DNA from 3 places in the Exiguobacterium sp. GL_137 genome. Region 3 is predicted to be linked to each of the others. Evidence: riboswitches for the same ligand, from Rfam matches in the RefSeq annotation. Region 3 holds a riboswitch; each other region holds the start of a gene.

Region 1 (5,748 bases), 180 kb from region 3:
CGCGAGTGCGAGATTCGGTTGAACATAGTCGGAGAACTTAACGAGCTCAATCGTGATGCCTTCTTTCTTCGCTTTTTTCGCGACGTATTCCCAAACTTGGGTGTCAGAACCGCTGACGCCAAGTTTCACCGTCTTTTGATCTTCTTCTCCGGAAGCGGCACATCCCGCAAACAATACCGTCGTCAATGCTGCACCAATCGCTAATCCTTTTTTCATCATCCATCTCTCCCTTATCTGTTCTATGTTTTTTTAGTGTCTCCGAATTTTTCGTGCCAACAGGTTGCCTGTTGTCTGTAACCCTTGAACCAAAATGACGAGAATCCCGACCGTGATGATCATGACGGTCGTATCAAACCGTTGGTAGCCGTACGTGATCGCCAAGTCACCCAGTCCCCCGCCGCCGATTGCCCCGGCCATTGCCGATGCCCCGATCAAGCCGATTGTCGCAATCGTCAGGTTCAGGACAAGCGAGCTGAGGGCTTCCGGCAAGAGGAAACGGAAAATCGTCTGCAGCGGTGTCGCCCCCATCGCTTCTGCCGCCTCCAAGACACCGGTGTCGACTTCGAGCAATGAACTTTCAATCAGGCGGGCGATGTACGGTGCCGCATAAAAGACGAGCGGAACAATCGCTGCCTGCGTCCCGATCGACGATCCGACAATCAAGCGGGTCAGCGGAATGATCGCGACGAGCAAAATAATGAACGGAATGGACCGGAAGATGTTGACGATACTGCTTAAGAGATTGAAGAAGGGGATTTGTTCGAGCAATGCTCCTTTTCGTGTCACGACAAGCAGGATGCCGAGCGGTAAACCAATCAATGTTGAAAAGAGTAACGACAGTCCGACCATCGTCATCGTTTGCAAAAAAGCGGTCCAAATATCCGTATAGTTAACCAGCATCTGCGAGCACCTCCTCGACGACGACATCCGATTGATCGATGTAATGCAGTGCCCGTTTGATTTCCGCCGCATCACCGATCAGTTCAACAAGCAGACTGCCAAACGGAATGTTTTGCAGTTCCGCGATGCTGCCGTGCAGGATGTTGAGGTCGACATCAAACCGTTTCGCGACTTGCGATAAAAGCGGTTGTCCGGTCCCTGCCCCGAGGAAGTTGATTTTGTAGATATGGTGCCCGGCATCCCGTTGATCGATGACTTTTTGAACCGACGCCGGAATCTCATCCTGCATGACGGAACGGACAAAGTTTTTTGCCGTCGCCGTCTGGGGGTTCGAAAAGACGTCGAATACGGTACCTGATTCAATCAACTTGCCGGCTTCGATGACGGCAACCCGGTCACAAATCTCACGGATGACACCCATCTCATGGGTAATCAGTAAGATCGTGATGCCGTATTCCTGATTGATTTGTTTCAGCAGGCGTAATATGTGTTGTGTCGTCTGCGGATCAAGCGCCGAGGTCGCTTCGTCACACAACAGGACGGACGGCTGGGTGGCAAGTGCCCGGGCAATCCCGACCCGTTGTTTCTGTCCGCCCGATAACTGGTCCGGATAATGATCGGCCTTATCCGCCAAGTCGACGAAATCCAGCAGTTCATTGACCCGCCGATGGACCTCGTCTTTTTTGACACCTTTTAAGACAAGGGGTTTTGCGACGTTCGCAAAAACCGTATTCGAATCCAGCAGATTGAAGTGCTGAAAAATCATCCCGATGTGTTGTTTGGCTTCCCGTAACTGTTTCGCCGAGAGCGTCGTCAAATCTTGGCAATCGACCGTCACACTGCCCGATGTCGGCCGTTCAAGCAGGTTGACGCATCGTAATAAGGAACTTTTACCGGCTCCACTGAAACCGATGACACCGAAGATTTCTCCCTTTCGGATTTCAAGATCGACCCCGTTCAGCGCAGCAATCGATTGTTCCTTTGTTTCATAGATTTTTTTTACATTTTTGAATGTAATCACCACTTGTTCCCCCTTTAAAATACAAAAAAGGTCTCTTCTTAAGAAACAAGAAGAGACCTGGATCCGCACAATGGCAGAATCCACTCGACTCATCTCTCAGACAATTGTCTGATGGAATTGGCACAGTGCTCATAATGAGTCTGTTGCCGAGGTTTCGTAGGGCCAGTCCCTCCACCTCTCTGGATAAGTGTTGCGGTATGAAATTCGTATGTGTGTTGTTGCCGGTTGAACTTATGTCGTAAAACTAATTTTTACACTACAGAAAGATCTTTTAAAGGTCAACCATATTTTCAAAAATAAACCATATGACCCATATCGATTGTTGTCCCGGGACAAACTGGATCGTTGTCTGAATTTTGACGCCTGTTCAAGAGGGTTTGACAATTCATTTCCGCCAATGCTATCATCTTCTCAATGATTAATCCGACAATTCCTATACGATATATCAAGAGTGGACGAGAGACCTGGCTCTAGGACTCCACGGCAACCTGCTGTTATGCAAGGTGCTCCGACCAGCAAAGCGGTTGCTTTGGATGATACACACGAGAAACTCGTTTGCGTCCAAAGCCAAACGGGTTTTTATTTTTGAAATGGAGGACGAGATGATGAGTATGGTTTATCCTGTTATACCGGGTGCGGAAGCCTTTTCCTTAGGACGCGGATCCGTCGGCATTTTGCTCTGTCATGGTTTTAACGCAACGCCGCAAAGCGTTCGGGCTGTAGGAGAACAGTTCGCAGAACAAGGTTTCTCCGTCTATGCGCCTCGCCTGCACGGTCATGGGACCGATGTCCTGGAATTCGAAGCGACGACGGCAGATGACTGGAAACAGAGCTTGCGTGACGGCTTCGAACAGTTAGCCAGACGGTGCGAATCGATCTTCATCGTCGGACAATCGATGGGGGCGACACTTGCCCTGTCACTTGCCGCTGAAGGTCTCCCGATTGCAGGAATCATCACGATCAATGCCGCCTTGTCCGTCCCTGCTTACGAAGCCTTATCCTTCACTGATTGTCCTGTCTATCTGCCGGAAAGCACCCCTGATATCAAGCAGCCCGCTTTTGAAATCATCTATGATCTTGTCCCCGCCGTTTGTGCTTCAGAACTGTTACGACTCATTGATGACACGCGACTACACTTAGCGACGATTCAAATTCCGACACTTATTTTATATTCTTCTGAGGATCACGTCGTCCCGCCGGCCTGTTCCGATTATTTGTACCGGACGATTGGGTCAACAGATAAACGCAGTTATTGTCTGCTCGACTCGTACCATGTCGCGACGCTTGACCATGATCAAAAGACGATTGTCCGTGAGACCTTACAATTCATCGAACAGTTCAGCCGGTTGACACGAACCGGTTGATAAAAAAAAGCGAACGATTCCCGGCCGTGAGGCCAAAGAATCGTTCACTTTTTCAAATCGTCTATTCTCAATTTTGCTGTTGTTTTTTCCATTCCTGTAACGGTTGCGGTTTGCCCGGAACTTGATGACAATGACGGCAACGCGGTTCATAGGATTCAGACGCCCCGACGAGAATGATTGGATCATTGTAGTTTGCCGGCTTCCCGTCAATCAATCGTTGTGTCCGTGACGCCGGATCTCCGCATGACAGACAAATCGCCTGTAATTTCGTCACGAATTCCGCACGTGCCAGTAATTCAGGCATCTTGCCGAATGGCTCGGCCCGAAAATCCTGATCGAGTCCCGCACAAATAACGCGTTTGCCATCTTGAGCCAGTGCTTCGATGACTGCGACAATCTCATCGTCAAAAAATTGAACTTCGTCAATCGCGACGATTTGCGTCTCTTCCGCCACTGCTGCATAGACATCACGGCTCGTCGCCATCGGAATCGCAATGACCGAGTTGCCGATATGCGACACGACATGCTCTTCATGATACCGGTCATCGATTGCCGGCTTGAACACTTGAACCGGTAACTTTCCATACTGTGCCCGTCTGACACGACGGATCAGTTCTTCTGACTTACCGGAAAACATACTTCCGCAAATCACTTCAATCCAACCATATTGATTGATCACATGCATCATCGTAAACACCGTCCTCTAAATTAGTCACTTTAACGAGTATAGCCCGAATCTAAATTGAGAAAAAGGATTGACTTCTAAAAATCAAAAACCCTTGCCAAATTCGCCACTTTCTTCATCTTCTCATTTCAACTGGTATGTATTTCCTGTACACTGAAAGAGAAGTTTCTTTGAAGGAAGGTGACTCCGATTCATCACATATTACATGAAGTCCTCCATCAATATGGAGCGTTCGGACTCGCAATTCTTCTGGCCGGTGGAATCGTCGGTCTTCCGGTTCCAGACGAGACGTTACTCGTCATGTCAGGATTCTGGATGCATCATGGTGATTTGCCGCTCGTCGGGACAATTTTTGCTGCCTATGCCGGCAGTTGTATCGGAATGACAATCAGCTATGTGCTCGGTCTGAAACTTGGAATGCCGTTGCTCCATCGAATGGCTCCGAAGTTACGTATTTCTGAAAAACATATTTTCAAAGCAGAAGCCGGATTTTTACGTTACGGAAAAACGGTTTTAATCATCGGTTATTACATACCCGGTCTCCGGCAACTGTCCGCTTTTTTTGCCGGCGTCTCGAAAATGCCGTTCCGGATCTTCGTTACTTATGCCTATACCGGTGCTTTAATTTGGATCAGTGTCTTTTTAGGAGCAGGTTATTTCCTAGGTCGTCATTTTTCCTTCAGTCTTTTACTCGAACATTTTGCGAACAATCCGGATACACTTCCGTATCTGATTGGTGCTGCCGGTGGAATCGGTCTATCCTTCGTTTTAAAAACGTATTTGGCGTACCGTGCCAAGTTCTGTCTATACAAAAACAGCCTGCTCCAGTAATGGAGACAGGCTGTTTTTTAATACTGAAGTCGCAATTACTTGCGGCCGTATTTTTTGTTGAAGCGATCGACACGACCGTCTGCAGCGTTGAACTTTTGACGACCAGTGTAGAATGGGTGCGAGTCCGAAGACACATCCACACGGATGAGTGGGTACTCGTTTCCATCTTCCCAAGTGATTGTCTCGTTCGAAGAACGTGTAGAACCAGTCAAGAATTTGTACTCAGTAGTTGAGTCCATAAATACAACTTTGTTGTAGTTTGGGTGAATTCCTTGTTTCATGGTTGTTTTCTCTCCTTCCGCCCTGGTTCATTTGCTGAGCCAGAGTAAGTTACCTTCCTATACTAAACGATTTTTTCATGTCCCGCAATACCTATTTTCAAGTCGTTGTGTCGGTTTTCGTCACACGTGGTTTAACAGGTGCGCGCCGTACGGGTTTCTTCTTTTCTTTCTCCAGTTCGACAAAAAATTCTTCGTTATTTTTCGTGTCCCGAATCTTGCGTAAGAAGCTGTCGACGAACTCATTGGACTCGTTCATCGTCCGGCGGATCGTCCACAAGGCATCGAGCTGATCTTGCGGTAACAGCAACTCTTCTTTCCGTGTTCCGGATTTCCGGATATCGATGGCCGGGAAGATCCGGCGCTCGGATAATTTCCGGTCCAGATGCAGTTCCATATTGCCGGTTCCTTTAAACTCTTCATAGATGACATCATCCATCCGTGAACCGGTTTCGACGAGTGCCGTCGCAAGAATCGTCAGACTGCCACCGTGTTCGATATTCCGGGCGGCACCGAAAAAGCGTTTCGGTTTGTGGAAGGCTGCCGGGTCAATCCCTCCGGACAATGTCCGACCGCTTTGCGGAACAGTTAAGTTATAAGCCCGCGTCAACCGTGTAATCGAGTCCATTAAAATAACGACATCTTTTTTATGTTCGACGAGACGCATCG
Region 2 (5,748 bases), 940 kb from region 3:
TTTCGGACGTACTCCAGCCTTTGATGATCGTATCGAGATTGTACATCGTCGTATCGGCTTTCAGTGCTTTTTGTTCGACCAGTTTAGCGTCTAGGTCAAAAGTGTCCGGTGTGTTTTCCCCGGCCAGCTTTTTCGCCAGCAGACGCATATCCGTCTGTCCGATCAAATGCGGATCGACGGCACTCGTCGACACCCAGTTACTGCCCTTTTCACGCATCAGATTGATGTCCTGGTTCGAAACGTCGATTGAAATCAACGGAATCTCCTGACGTTTGTTATCCTTTAAGGATTTATAGGCTCCTTTGGCGACTTCATCCCAAGCACCCCAGACGGCATCGATACTTCCTTTCGGATATTTGGCGAGAATCGCGTTCATCTTCGCCGCAATATCGCCTTGGACATCCTGGAAGTTCGTTGGTCCGACTGTTTCAAGCGTTTTAATTTTTCCGTCTGCTTCGTATGTCTTGTAGATTTCCTGACGGCGGTCAAGCGGGGCAAATCCCGGACCGAACCACAGTTTGATGACCCGGACCGGCTGATCGTCTTTGACTTTCGTTACTTCATCGAGTGAAAGCTGTGCCAGTTTATGATCATCCTGGAACGTTTCCGTGATGCCTTTTAACGTCTGGTCCTTTTTCTTTGTCACTGTATCGAACGTCACGACTTTGATCCCTTTGTCGATCGCCGGTTTGATCATGTCGTAGGCATAATCCTCTTTTCCGTGCGAGATAATCAGTCCGTCATAATCCTGTTGGACGGCTTGGGCGACGAGTTCCTTGAATTTGACGTCATTGCCTTCCGAGATGAACGTGTTAACCTGAAAACCGAGCGCTTCCCCTTCCGAACGAGCTCCGTCCAAAAACTGTTTCGTATGGTCATCGGATGCCAGATTGCGGATGACGGCAATTTTGACGTCTCCCTGGACACTTTCCGGTACACCACTGATTTTTTTCGTCGGTGTCGCTTCGCTATTGGCGCAAGCAGCCAGCAAGACCGCCGGTGCAAGTACCGCAAATGCTAATTTTTTCATTTCGATCTCCCCAGTCTGTTTAACGTATTTGTTGTCCGATTGTCTGCTCGATCGTTTCGACGGACGGATGCTTGATGACTCCCAGTTCCGTAATGATTGCCGTGATCAATTCGTGCGGTGTCACGTCAAACGCCGGATTAAAGACGGCCACACCGGCCGGCGCCGTTGCTTTCCCTGCGAATTGCGTCACTTCACGGGCATCGCGTTCTTCAATCTCAATCTCGTCTCCCGACAAGCTCGTCAAATCAAAGGTCGAAAGGGGTGCCGCGACATAAAACGGAATCCCGAAAGCACGGGCCAGTAATGCCAGTTGAAACGTCCCGATTTTATTCGCGGTATCCCCGTTTCGGGTAATCCGGTCGGCACCGACGATGATGGCGGTGATGTTTTTTTCTTTGATGGTATGGGCGACCATATTATCGGTAATCAAGGTCACGTCAATACCGGCCCGTTGCAGTTCCCATGTCGTCAGACGCGCTCCCTGCAGTAACGGCCGCGTTTCCGATGCATAAACGGAGAGCAGAATTTCCTGTTCTTTCGCGAGATAAAACGGGGCGAGTGCCGTCCCGTAAGCCGCTGTCGCAATCGATCCGGCATTACAAATCGTCAGAACCCGGTCACCGGACTCAAATAATTCCAATGCGTGGATCCCGATTTGCCGGGATGTCTTGGCATCCGTTTCATACAGTTCGAGCGCCTTTTGTTCCAACCGTTTTGGTAACTCGGCAAGCGCCGTACTCGAGACAATAATTTGATTCAGCTCATCAAGCACGTTCCGCAAATTGACCGCCGTCGGCCGGGTTGCGAGCAATTGGGCCGACACCGTCAACAGTTCTTGTTTCGCTTCAGAAAGTGACCCTGTCGTCCGGCGGAATGCTTCCTGCACAAGGATGAAGCCGCCGAACAGGCTGATGGCCGGGGCACCGCGGACACGTAATTGTTTGATGGCGTCAATCGCTTGCGCCAAGTCATGGATAACCTCGTATCGTTCTTCTTCCGGGAGCCGGGTCTGATCCAAAATCGTCACCGTCCCGTTGTCATAGATGATGCTTTGGACGAATTGGCTCATCGGCTGAGTTCCTCCGTCAAATCGAAGTTCCGTAAATCGGTGAACGTCTTGCATTCGGTCCGGCGTTTGATCAATGCCACTCCAAGACGTAACGCATGACGTTTCCGCTCAAGTCGTTCCCCCGCGTCCGTGATGTTCTCGAGGTCCGCAACCGGTGCCAATCCAATCGTCCGCCGAATCAACTCACAACCGGCAAAGCCCAGTGCGTCCTGTAAAATCGTACTGAGGACATCGTCGACAAGTCCGCCCGCCGAACGGAACGGCTCTACCGCTTCGCGTTCCCATAATGCTTTGAACGTCGACGCAAAGGTCAGCCAAAACGTATCGATATCCTTCACCCGTCCATCCCGTAACTCGGCATAGTTTGGATACGCGGCAAAGCAGAGATGGGCGATGAATTGTCCGACATCAAAACCAAACGGTCCGTAAAAGGCGAACTCGGGATCGATGACTTTCGTTTCATCGGCTGAAGCAAAAATACTTCCGGTATGTAAGTCACCGTGCAATAATGCATCACCTTTTGTGATGAACAGTGTTTCCAGTTTCGCGACTTCGCGTTTCAGTTCTGCATCCTGCCATAACCGAACCGCTTCCGCTTCGAGGCCTGCTTCAATCGCATTCGTTTCCGCATCATAAAACGGGTCTGTGAAGATCAATTTTTCCGTGATATCACAGAGATCCGGATTGTAGTAGTTCCGCGCCACTTGTTTTTTCGCGACCGGTCCAAGCGCAAAATCCGACGTATAAAACAGTGTCCGCGCCAGGTACGAACCGATGTGTTCCGCGAGTAACGGATACTTTTCCCCTTCGAGCAAGCCGGTCCGGGCGATCGTCAAATGCGACAAATCCTCCATCACCGTAAACGCTTCTTCCTTGCTCGCATGGTAGACGTGCGGAACGAAAGGAACAGCGACTTTTGCGAATTCTTTTAAGGCCGATTGTTCAATCCAGGCCCGTTCGAGCGACAGCGGCCAGCTTTCCCCGACGACTTTCGCATATGGCAACGCCTGCTTTAAAATCAGCCGTTTTTCTCCTTCCTGAATCCGGAAAACGAGATTTAAATTCCCGTCCCCGATCTCTTCTGCCGTCACCGGTTCATTGCCGATTAATCCGAGTGTCCGGACCCGTTCAATCGCGTCCTGTACTGTAAATGCTTGGTATCCCATTCTGGTTTCCTCCTTGTTGATCACACGAAAAAACGCCTCTTTTCGTCAAAGAAAAGAGGCGCGGCAGAATACTCCGTCCTCTTATCTCTCAGACGAATGTCTGTTGGATGTAGCACCGTGCCGGATGGTCGGTTGCTGCGGCGTCTTCGGGCCAATTCCCTCTGCCAACTCACGATAAGAGTCATATGTAGTTGTCATGTGATTTGATGTTGATTTGAATACTACGTGCGTTGCTGGCCGTCTGTCAATTCCAATTTTTAGTGAAACGGATTCAAAAACGGAACCGTCTATAGAAGAAGTATTTTCAAAAAAATAAATTTTCAAAATATAGTTTGACAAGTGATGGATCTCATGTAAAAATTGCAATTAGATTTCACAATTTCATCCAATTCTTATCAAGAGCAGACGGAGGGACGAGCCCTACGATGTCGCAGCAACCGACCACTTGGCACGGTGCTAATTCTTGCAGCTAATACGCTGACAGATAAGAGTCCACGCGCAATTTTTCATGGTCTCTTGTCATTGACGAGGGACCATTTTTGTATTTTTCAATAAGGGAGAGACGATTCATATGGCGTACATTACCGCAACATACCAACTCGGAACGACTGATCAGTTGCCGAAACGGGCAGAGCAAATCGCGCTCGGTCTGACGGTCGGTTCATGGACCGATTTAAATCACTTGGAACAACAACAACTGGAATCCTTTAAAGGACAGGTCGTCCATACAGAAGAACATGACGGCAAAGGTTACATTACGATCCGTTATCCGGAACACAACGTCTCACGGGACTTTTCCGCTATCTTAACGACGGTCTTCGGTAAACTGTCGCTCGATGGACAAATCAAGTTAACCGACTTACAGCTTCCCTCGTCATTCACGAACGACTTTCCCGGTGCCAAATTCGGGATTGAAGGAGTCCGTCAATTGATTCAGGTCCATGACCGTCCCCTGTTGATGAGCATATTTAAAGGAGTCATCGGACGGGACCTCGTCTTTTTACGGGAACAACTCGAAGCACAGCTCGCGGGCGGCATCGATCTCGTTAAAGATGATGAGATTCTATACGACAATCCGTTGACGCCGGCACTCGACCGGGCACGGATCGGACGGGAAGTCCTCGACGCCCATTATGAACGCACCGGCAAACGGGCGCTTTATGCAATTACGTTAAGCGGTCCCGTCTTCGGCTTGAAGGAACAGGCAAAACGCCTGATTGAAGCAGGTGCCACGGCCTTCCTGCTCAACACGTTTACATACGGACTCGATGTCCTGCGCGAGTTGGCTGCCGATGCGGACATTTCCGTCCCGATTTTTAATCACCCGGCCTTAAGCGGTGCCTTGATCGCAAGTCCTGAATACGGTATTTCGGCTCCTGTTCTGCTTGGAACGTTACCCCGACTGGCCGGTGCTGACTTGACATTGTTCCCGTCTCCCTATGGTAACGTTGCACTCGCCAAAGATTTGGCCCGCGGGATCGCCGTTGAAGCGACGCGAATCGGAGAAACGAAGACGATTCTGCCGGTTCCGTCCGCCGGCATCCATCCCGGCCTCGTCGCTCAGCTCGTCCGTGATTTCGGTACCGATTCGGTCATCAATGCCGGAGGCGGCGTTCACGGTCATCCGCAAGGGGCAGCGGCCGGTGTCCTTGCATTTCGTCAGGCGCTCGACGCCGCACTGACCGGAGAATCGCTGACAAGTGCCGCAACGCGGCAGGAAGAATTACGGGTCGCCCTTGACGCCTGGGGGATCACGAAATGACGACTCGGATTTTATGTGACTTCGACGGCACGGTGACGGAACACGACAACATCATCGCCTTGATGAAAGAGTTTGCCCCGCAAGAAGCATTTGAACCATTAAAAAAAGGTGTGCTCGACCGGTCGCTGTCGATCCGGTCCGGGGTTGGACAGATGTTCCGATTGTTGCCCTCAGATCGAAAACAGGAGTATATCGATTTTTTGATTAATCGGGCAGTCATCCGTCCCGGCTTCGACACCTTACTCGCCTTTGCCAAATCAAACGGAATCGACTTTGCGATTGTCAGCGGCGGAATTGACTTTTTTGTCCAACCGATTCTTGCCTGTTTACTGACAGATGAAACGATTTACTGCAACGGCAGTGACTTCAGTGAAGAGACGGTCCGGATTGAATGGCCACACGCTTGCGATGCGGCATGCAACAATCAATGCGGCTGTTGTAAAACGTCAATCGCCCGGAAGTTGAAGCAGGACGGCGATACGATCATCGCAATCGGCGATTCCGTGACGGATTTTGAACTGGCGAAAAAGGCTGATCACGTCTATGCCCGGGATTATCTGATAACACTCTGTGAACAGCACGGTATTCCCTATACGCCGTTTGAAACGTTTTATGACATCGTCAAACACTTACAGACCACGGGGGTGCATGCATGACATTCTTGAAACGATACGAAGAACTCCGCGCTATCAAGCAGGAGTTCGCCGCACGCGACTGGTTT
Region 3 (5,748 bases):
CCAAGTGCGATGTTCGGTTGAATATAATCCCCGAACTCGACGATTTCGACGTCGTAGCCTTTCTTTTCAAGCCCGGGTTGGATCGCTTCTTTGACCATGTCGCTGTAAGGTCCGCTCGTTGCCCCGATCTTGATCGATTTGTTGTCTTCTTTGGCGCTGCTGTCGCCGCAACCGGCAAGAATACCGGCTCCGAGTAGTCCTGTTGCTAAAAAGGCATAACGTTTTTTCATATTCATTCTCTCCCTTACGATTCTCTATTTTTGGTTAACGCTTATCAGCACGACGGGCCAAAACATTGCCGAGCCCTTGAATACTTTGAACAATGATAACGAGGACGACGATCGTCACAATCATGACGACATTGTCGTACCGGTAATAGCCGAAGCGGATGGCCAGGTCACCGACGCCGCCACCACCGACGATACCGGCCATGGCGGAAAATCCGATCAGACTGATGGTCGTCAAAGTGACGGCTTGAATGATGCCGGGAAGGGCTTCCGGTAAGAGTGCACTGATGATGATCCGAAACGGTGTCGCACCACAGGCTTCTGCTGCTTCGATTAATCCCGGTGGAATCTCACGGAGCGATGTCTCGACCAGTCGGGCGAGAAACGGAATGGCGGCGACACTCAGGCTGACGGAAGCAGCAGTCGGTCCAATTGTATTATCGAGTAACAGTTGTGTCAGCGGAATCAACGCGACGAGCAGGATGATGAACGGTAACGAACGGACGATATTAACGAAAAAGTCCAAGATGCTGCGAACGACGACGTTTTGGAAAAATAGTCCCCGGTCCGTGATGAACAGTAAGATCCCGAGTGGAATCCCGATGATGAGGGCGAAGCCGAGTGAGATTCCGACCATCAAAGCCGTTTCCGCTAACGCTTTCGCAAGATCCGGTAACATGGTTTCAATCCGTTCAAGCCACATCCTGGATCACCTCAAGCGTGTGAAGTTGTTCTTCGAGCCACGTCAAGGAGCGGTTCACGTGAAGGGTCGGACCGGTCAAACTGACAATCAGCACTCCGAAAGCGACGTTCTGGATATAGTCGACCTTACCGTGGAGGATGCTGACGGAAATATCAAACTGTTTAATTGCTTCCGATAACGTACTTTCACCGGTCTTTTCACCTGTGAATTGCAGGCGGATAATTTTTCCCGGTGTCGTTCGCAAGATCCGTTCCGGTAACTCGATCTGGAGTGCCGTATCGACATAATGTTTCGTGACATCATGTGCCGGCTGACTGAACAGGTCGTATGTACGGGCGACTTCAACGACTTCACCTTGCGCCATGACGGCAACCCGGTGACAAATCTGTTTGACGACATCGATTTCATGGGTAATGAGAATGATCGTCAGGCCAAGCCGTTCATTCAAGTCTTTCAGCAGTTCGAGAATTTGCAGCGTCGTGACCGGATCAAGAGCGGACGTCGCTTCGTCACATAACAGGACACTCGGATTATTCGCAAGGGCGCGGGCAATCCCGACCCGTTGCTTTTGACCGCCGCTGAGCTGACTCGGGAAATTCGTCTCGAAGCCTTCGAGTCCGACCAGGGAGACGAGCTCTTTGATCCGTTGCGGGAAGTCAGTCCGTTTGACGCCGGCAGCCTTTAAGGCGAAGGCGATATTATCGGCGACGTTCCGGGATTGAATCAATTGGAAGTGTTGAAAGATCATCCCGATGTTCAAACGCAGTTCACGTAAGCTGCCTTTGGAGAGGCCGGACAGATTAGTGCCCGATACTTTAACCGTTCCTTGTGTCGGTGTCTCCAGTCCGTTGATCAGACGGAGCAGGGTGCTTTTTCCGGCACCGGATTCACCGATGATGCCAAAGATTTCACCTTGCTGAATCGTTAAATTGACGTCACGTAAGGCAAAAATGGGTGTCCGGTCACGAACGAACCGTTTAGTGATCCCTTTAAATTCAATCATCTGTCGTTTCCTCCCTATACAAAAAAATCGCCTTTTTCCAGTTAAGAGCAACCAGAAAAAAGCGACGAAGTGTAAGATTTCGTAACTTATCTCTCAGAATGAAACATTCTGTAGGATGTGGCACCGTTCCTTAAAGGTGGTTGCCGGACGTCGTTGGGCCTAATCCCTCGGTCGCTCTCGATAAGTAGATATGCTGTTGGGACTTACTGTAACGGAAATCATTCCCATTTGTCAAACGTTTTTTCAGAATTATTCCGCAACGGTCTGGCGAAACAGATTCAATTGACCAATCCGTTCAGCTGCTTCGACGAGTCGTTCGGCGTCAGCAATCAGGCTGATCCGGACGTAACCTTCCCCGTATTCGCCGAAGAAATGTCCCGGTGTAACGGCGACATGCGCTTCGTCGAGCAGGTGATCGGTAAAGCTTTGGGACGTGTAGCCGGACGGGACCGGCAACCAGACGAAGAACGAACCGCCCGGGATCGGTCCGTCCCAACTGATTTCCTGTAACTTGCCGAACAAGGCATCACGCCGCGCTTCATACAGAGCGCTCAGTTCGCGGACACACGTCTGATCGCTTGAAAGAGCGACGGTTGCTGCCTGTTGAATCGGTGTGAAAGCACTGACGTATAAGTGTTCCTGGTACGTCTCGATACTTGCGATGACGGACGGATTCCCGATGGCGAAGGCGATTCGGAAACCGGACATGTTAAAACGTTTCGATAATGAAAACAGTTCGATTCCGACGTCTTTTGCGCCTTCCGTCTGGAGGAAACTGCGGGTCGGACCGTCGAAGCTGATTCCGCCGTAGGCGAGGTCGTGGACGACGCAAATGTCGTTCGCATCAGCGAAGGAAACCGTTTGCTCGAAGGCTTCCGCTGTTGCCGTCGCCCCGGTCGGATTGCTCGGGTAGTTGAGGAACAACATCCGGGCCCGTTCGACATCTGTCGTATCAAGTAACGTGTAGTCAGGTAAAAAAGCATTTTCCGCAAGGAGCGGCAATGTGATCGGGTAAGCTCCGGCAAGGGCGGCGCCGGATAAGTAATCCGGGTATCCGGGATCAGGAACAATGACACCTTCACCGGGATTGACGATCGTTTGCGGTAAAGCGACGATACCGGCTTTGCTGCCGAGCAAAATGGCGACTTCAGAGGCCGGATCGATGTTTACGCCAAACTCTGACTGATAAAAATCCGCGACAGCCTGTTTGAGGAAATCGTGTCCGCGAAATGGCGGGTACTGGAGGTTTGAAGCGTCATTGATTGCTTCTTTCAAGGCATCCAGAATATGTACGGGTGTCGTCTGATCCGGTGTTCCCTGACCAAGCGTGATGACGTCATGACCAGCAGCCTTGACGGCACCGATCCGCTGGGCGAGCTCGGCGAAGACCGGAGCGGGTAACCGATCAATCGCAATCGATGGGGCGAAATGTTTCATCTGTCTTCCTCCTTGTTGGGTATTGTCGTCAAGGATAACGAATTTTCAGAAAAAAGAAAAGAGTTTTTTAATAATTGCTGATAATTGGGAAAAAGAACCGATGGCTTTCGTGTTTTTGATACACTGAACTAGAATACGATTGAATCACAAAGGAGCTGATGGGATGAATCGGGCCTGGTGGAAAGAAGCCGTTGTCTATCAAGTGTATTGGCGCAGTTTTAAAGATTCGAACGGAGACGGGATGGGCGATTTACGCGGAGTAATTGAAAAACTCGATTACATCGCTTCCCTTGGTGTCGATGTCATCTGGTTAAATCCCTGTTATACATCACCGGATGTCGATAACGGATACGACATTTCGGATTATTACTCGATTATGCCGAAGGCGGGAACGATGTCGGATCTGGAAGAACTGATTGCGTCCGCCCATGAACGGGGACTGAAACTGATTCTTGATTTGGTCGTCAATCATACGAGTGATCAACACACGTGGTTTAAAGAATCCCGCAGCAGTCGGACAAACGAGAAAGCCGATTGGTACATTTGGCGGGACGGGGTCAAAGGAACACCGCCGAACAATTGGCGGTCGTATTTTGCGCCGAGCCCTTGGACGTGGGATGAGACACGCCAGCAGTATTACTTCCATTCCTTTGCATCGGAGCAACCGGACTTGAACTGGGAACATCCTGCAGTCCGGCAGGCTGTGTATACGATGATGCGGTGGTGGGCCGAGAAAGGAATCGACGGCTTCAGGATGGATGTCATCAACCTGATCAAGAAACGGGCGACGTATGATGATGTCGCAGATCCTCTGAATTTATCCTACTTAGGGAACCAGCCGGGCATTCATGAATTCTTGCAGGAGATGCACCAGGAAGTACTGGCGGGAACCGATCTCTTTACCGTCGGTGAGATTCCGTTCGTCGGCCCGGAAGACGGGTTACTGTATGTCGGTGAGGAACGGAATGAGTTGCGGACGCTGTTTCACTTCGAAGTCGCGGATGACATGGAGACGATGGATTTACCGCGCTTCAAACAAATCCAGAAGCGCTGGTACGAAGCGCTTTATCCGAGCGGAGTCGCGTCACAGTTTTTGAATAACCATGACCACACCCGTCAGGTGACCCGGTTCGGAAGCGAACGGTATCGTGTCGAAAGTGCCAAGCTACTGGGCTTGATGCTGCACACGTTACCGGGCATCCCGTACATTTATCAGGGTGAAGAAATCGGCATGACCGGCATTCGTTTTTCTGATCCCGAGTCTTATCAGGACGTCGCATTTCGGAATCAATACGCCGAACGGATTGCCGCCGGCGAATCACCCGGAACCGTCCTGTCCTCGATGCAGTTGCGGGCGCGAGATAATTCACGGACACCGATGCAGTGGAATACCGGCAAAGCAGCCGGATTCACCGCAGCGACGCCATGGATGACGGTCAATCCGAACTACCGTGACATCAACGTCGAAACAGCGGAACAGGATCCGCATTCCGTGCTGGTGTTTTACCGGCAACTGATTGATTTACGGAAGACTCATCCGGTCATGGTTTACGGAGGTTATCGTGATCTGGCGATTCAGGATCCGTACCTGTATGTCTATGAACGGGTCCTGGGCGGAGTGGTTTGGCGGATCGTCTTGAACGTCCATGATGAACCGGTGACGACGACGTTTGGTTTACCGGAAGAACAGTTGATTCTGACGAATTATGAGACCGCGGACATCAATCGATTGGCACCGTACGAAGCCCGATTGTACCAATATGAGATGCCTTAACTGGCGGCGACGGTCAACAGAAAAAATCCGGACATCTTCTACTCTTCATTTCTAAATGAGGAGCAGGAAATGTCCGGATTTTTTTGAACCAGCTGATTTTTTTACGTATAACCGTTGCGCTTTTTCGAGGATAAGAGCTGTTCGAACCGGTCGACTGCCTGGCGCATATCGAAGCTTGGTGCGACGACGAGCGGTCCGTGACCGACTGCCAGGACGTCCGGTGTCAATTCCGTCAACTGATGTGCCGATTGGAGGGCGACTTCCTTATCCCAGGTCGCAAGTGACGGGAAGGGGAACTGCCAACGCGTGTCCCCCGAAACCGCCAGACCACCCTGAGTTTGGAAAGCGTCACCGGCAATCAACGTCCGACTGCCTTCATGCCAAAGGGAGATGGAACCCGGTGTGTGTCCCGGAGAAGCAATGACACTTAAACTGCCGATCTGTTGACCGCTTTCGAGCAACCGGTCCGGACGGGTTTTGATGTTTTTTGGAATGCCGCCTTTCAGCGGTGTCGTCTCGCCTTCGCGCAACGACTCATCCCCGCTGAGGAGAGCCGCATCCCGGTAACTGATCGAGACTTCGGCAAGCGGGAAAGCACTTGCTA

The links. A riboswitch is a leader RNA that binds a small molecule or an ion and turns the genes downstream of it on or off. The one in region 3 is predicted to bind S-adenosylmethionine.
Region 1: it holds a riboswitch for S-adenosylmethionine, as region 3 does, so the genes downstream of both, AC3IRK_RS14005 (alpha/beta hydrolase) here and AC3IRK_RS13195 (methionine ABC transporter ATP-binding protein) in region 3, are expected to answer to the same signal.
Region 2: it holds a riboswitch for S-adenosylmethionine, as region 3 does, so the genes downstream of both, AC3IRK_RS02350 (2,3-diketo-5-methylthiopentyl-1-phosphate enolase) here and AC3IRK_RS13195 (methionine ABC transporter ATP-binding protein) in region 3, are expected to answer to the same signal.

The regions. Positions count from the first base shown of each region.
Region 1 is NZ_CM174406.1:2,700,751-2,706,498, forward strand. It holds gene AC3IRK_RS13990 (MetQ/NlpA family ABC transporter substrate-binding protein) at 1-216, opposite strand, end outside; gene AC3IRK_RS13995 (methionine ABC transporter permease) at 250-900, opposite strand; gene AC3IRK_RS14000 (methionine ABC transporter ATP-binding protein) at 890-1,921, opposite strand; SAM riboswitch class I at 2,008-2,111, opposite strand; SAM riboswitch class I at 2,361-2,464, shown strand; gene AC3IRK_RS14005 (alpha/beta hydrolase) at 2,527-3,285, shown strand; gene AC3IRK_RS14010 (thymidine kinase) at 3,353-3,973, opposite strand; gene AC3IRK_RS14015 (DedA family protein) at 4,151-4,801, shown strand; gene AC3IRK_RS14020 (type B 50S ribosomal protein L31) at 4,837-5,082, opposite strand; gene rho (transcription termination factor Rho) at 5,180-5,748, opposite strand, start outside.
Region 2 is NZ_CM174406.1:430,057-435,804, reverse strand. It holds gene AC3IRK_RS02365 (sugar ABC transporter substrate-binding protein) at 1-1,030, opposite strand, end outside; gene mtnA (S-methyl-5-thioribose-1-phosphate isomerase) at 1,050-2,099, opposite strand; gene mtnK (S-methyl-5-thioribose kinase) at 2,096-3,265, opposite strand; SAM riboswitch class I at 3,344-3,446, opposite strand; SAM riboswitch class I at 3,655-3,756, shown strand; gene AC3IRK_RS02350 (2,3-diketo-5-methylthiopentyl-1-phosphate enolase) at 3,837-5,027, shown strand; gene AC3IRK_RS02345 (2-hydroxy-3-keto-5-methylthiopentenyl-1-phosphate phosphatase) at 5,024-5,683, shown strand; gene AC3IRK_RS02340 (methylthioribulose 1-phosphate dehydratase) at 5,680-5,748, shown strand, end outside.
Region 3 is NZ_CM174406.1:2,519,616-2,525,363, reverse strand. It holds gene AC3IRK_RS13205 (MetQ/NlpA family ABC transporter substrate-binding protein) at 1-230, opposite strand, end outside; gene AC3IRK_RS13200 (methionine ABC transporter permease) at 265-930, opposite strand; gene AC3IRK_RS13195 (methionine ABC transporter ATP-binding protein) at 920-1,933, opposite strand; SAM riboswitch class I at 2,017-2,120, opposite strand; gene AC3IRK_RS13190 (aminotransferase class I/II-fold pyridoxal phosphate-dependent enzyme) at 2,183-3,370, opposite strand; gene AC3IRK_RS13185 (alpha-glucosidase) at 3,534-5,144, shown strand; gene AC3IRK_RS13180 (MBL fold metallo-hydrolase) at 5,246-5,748, opposite strand, start outside.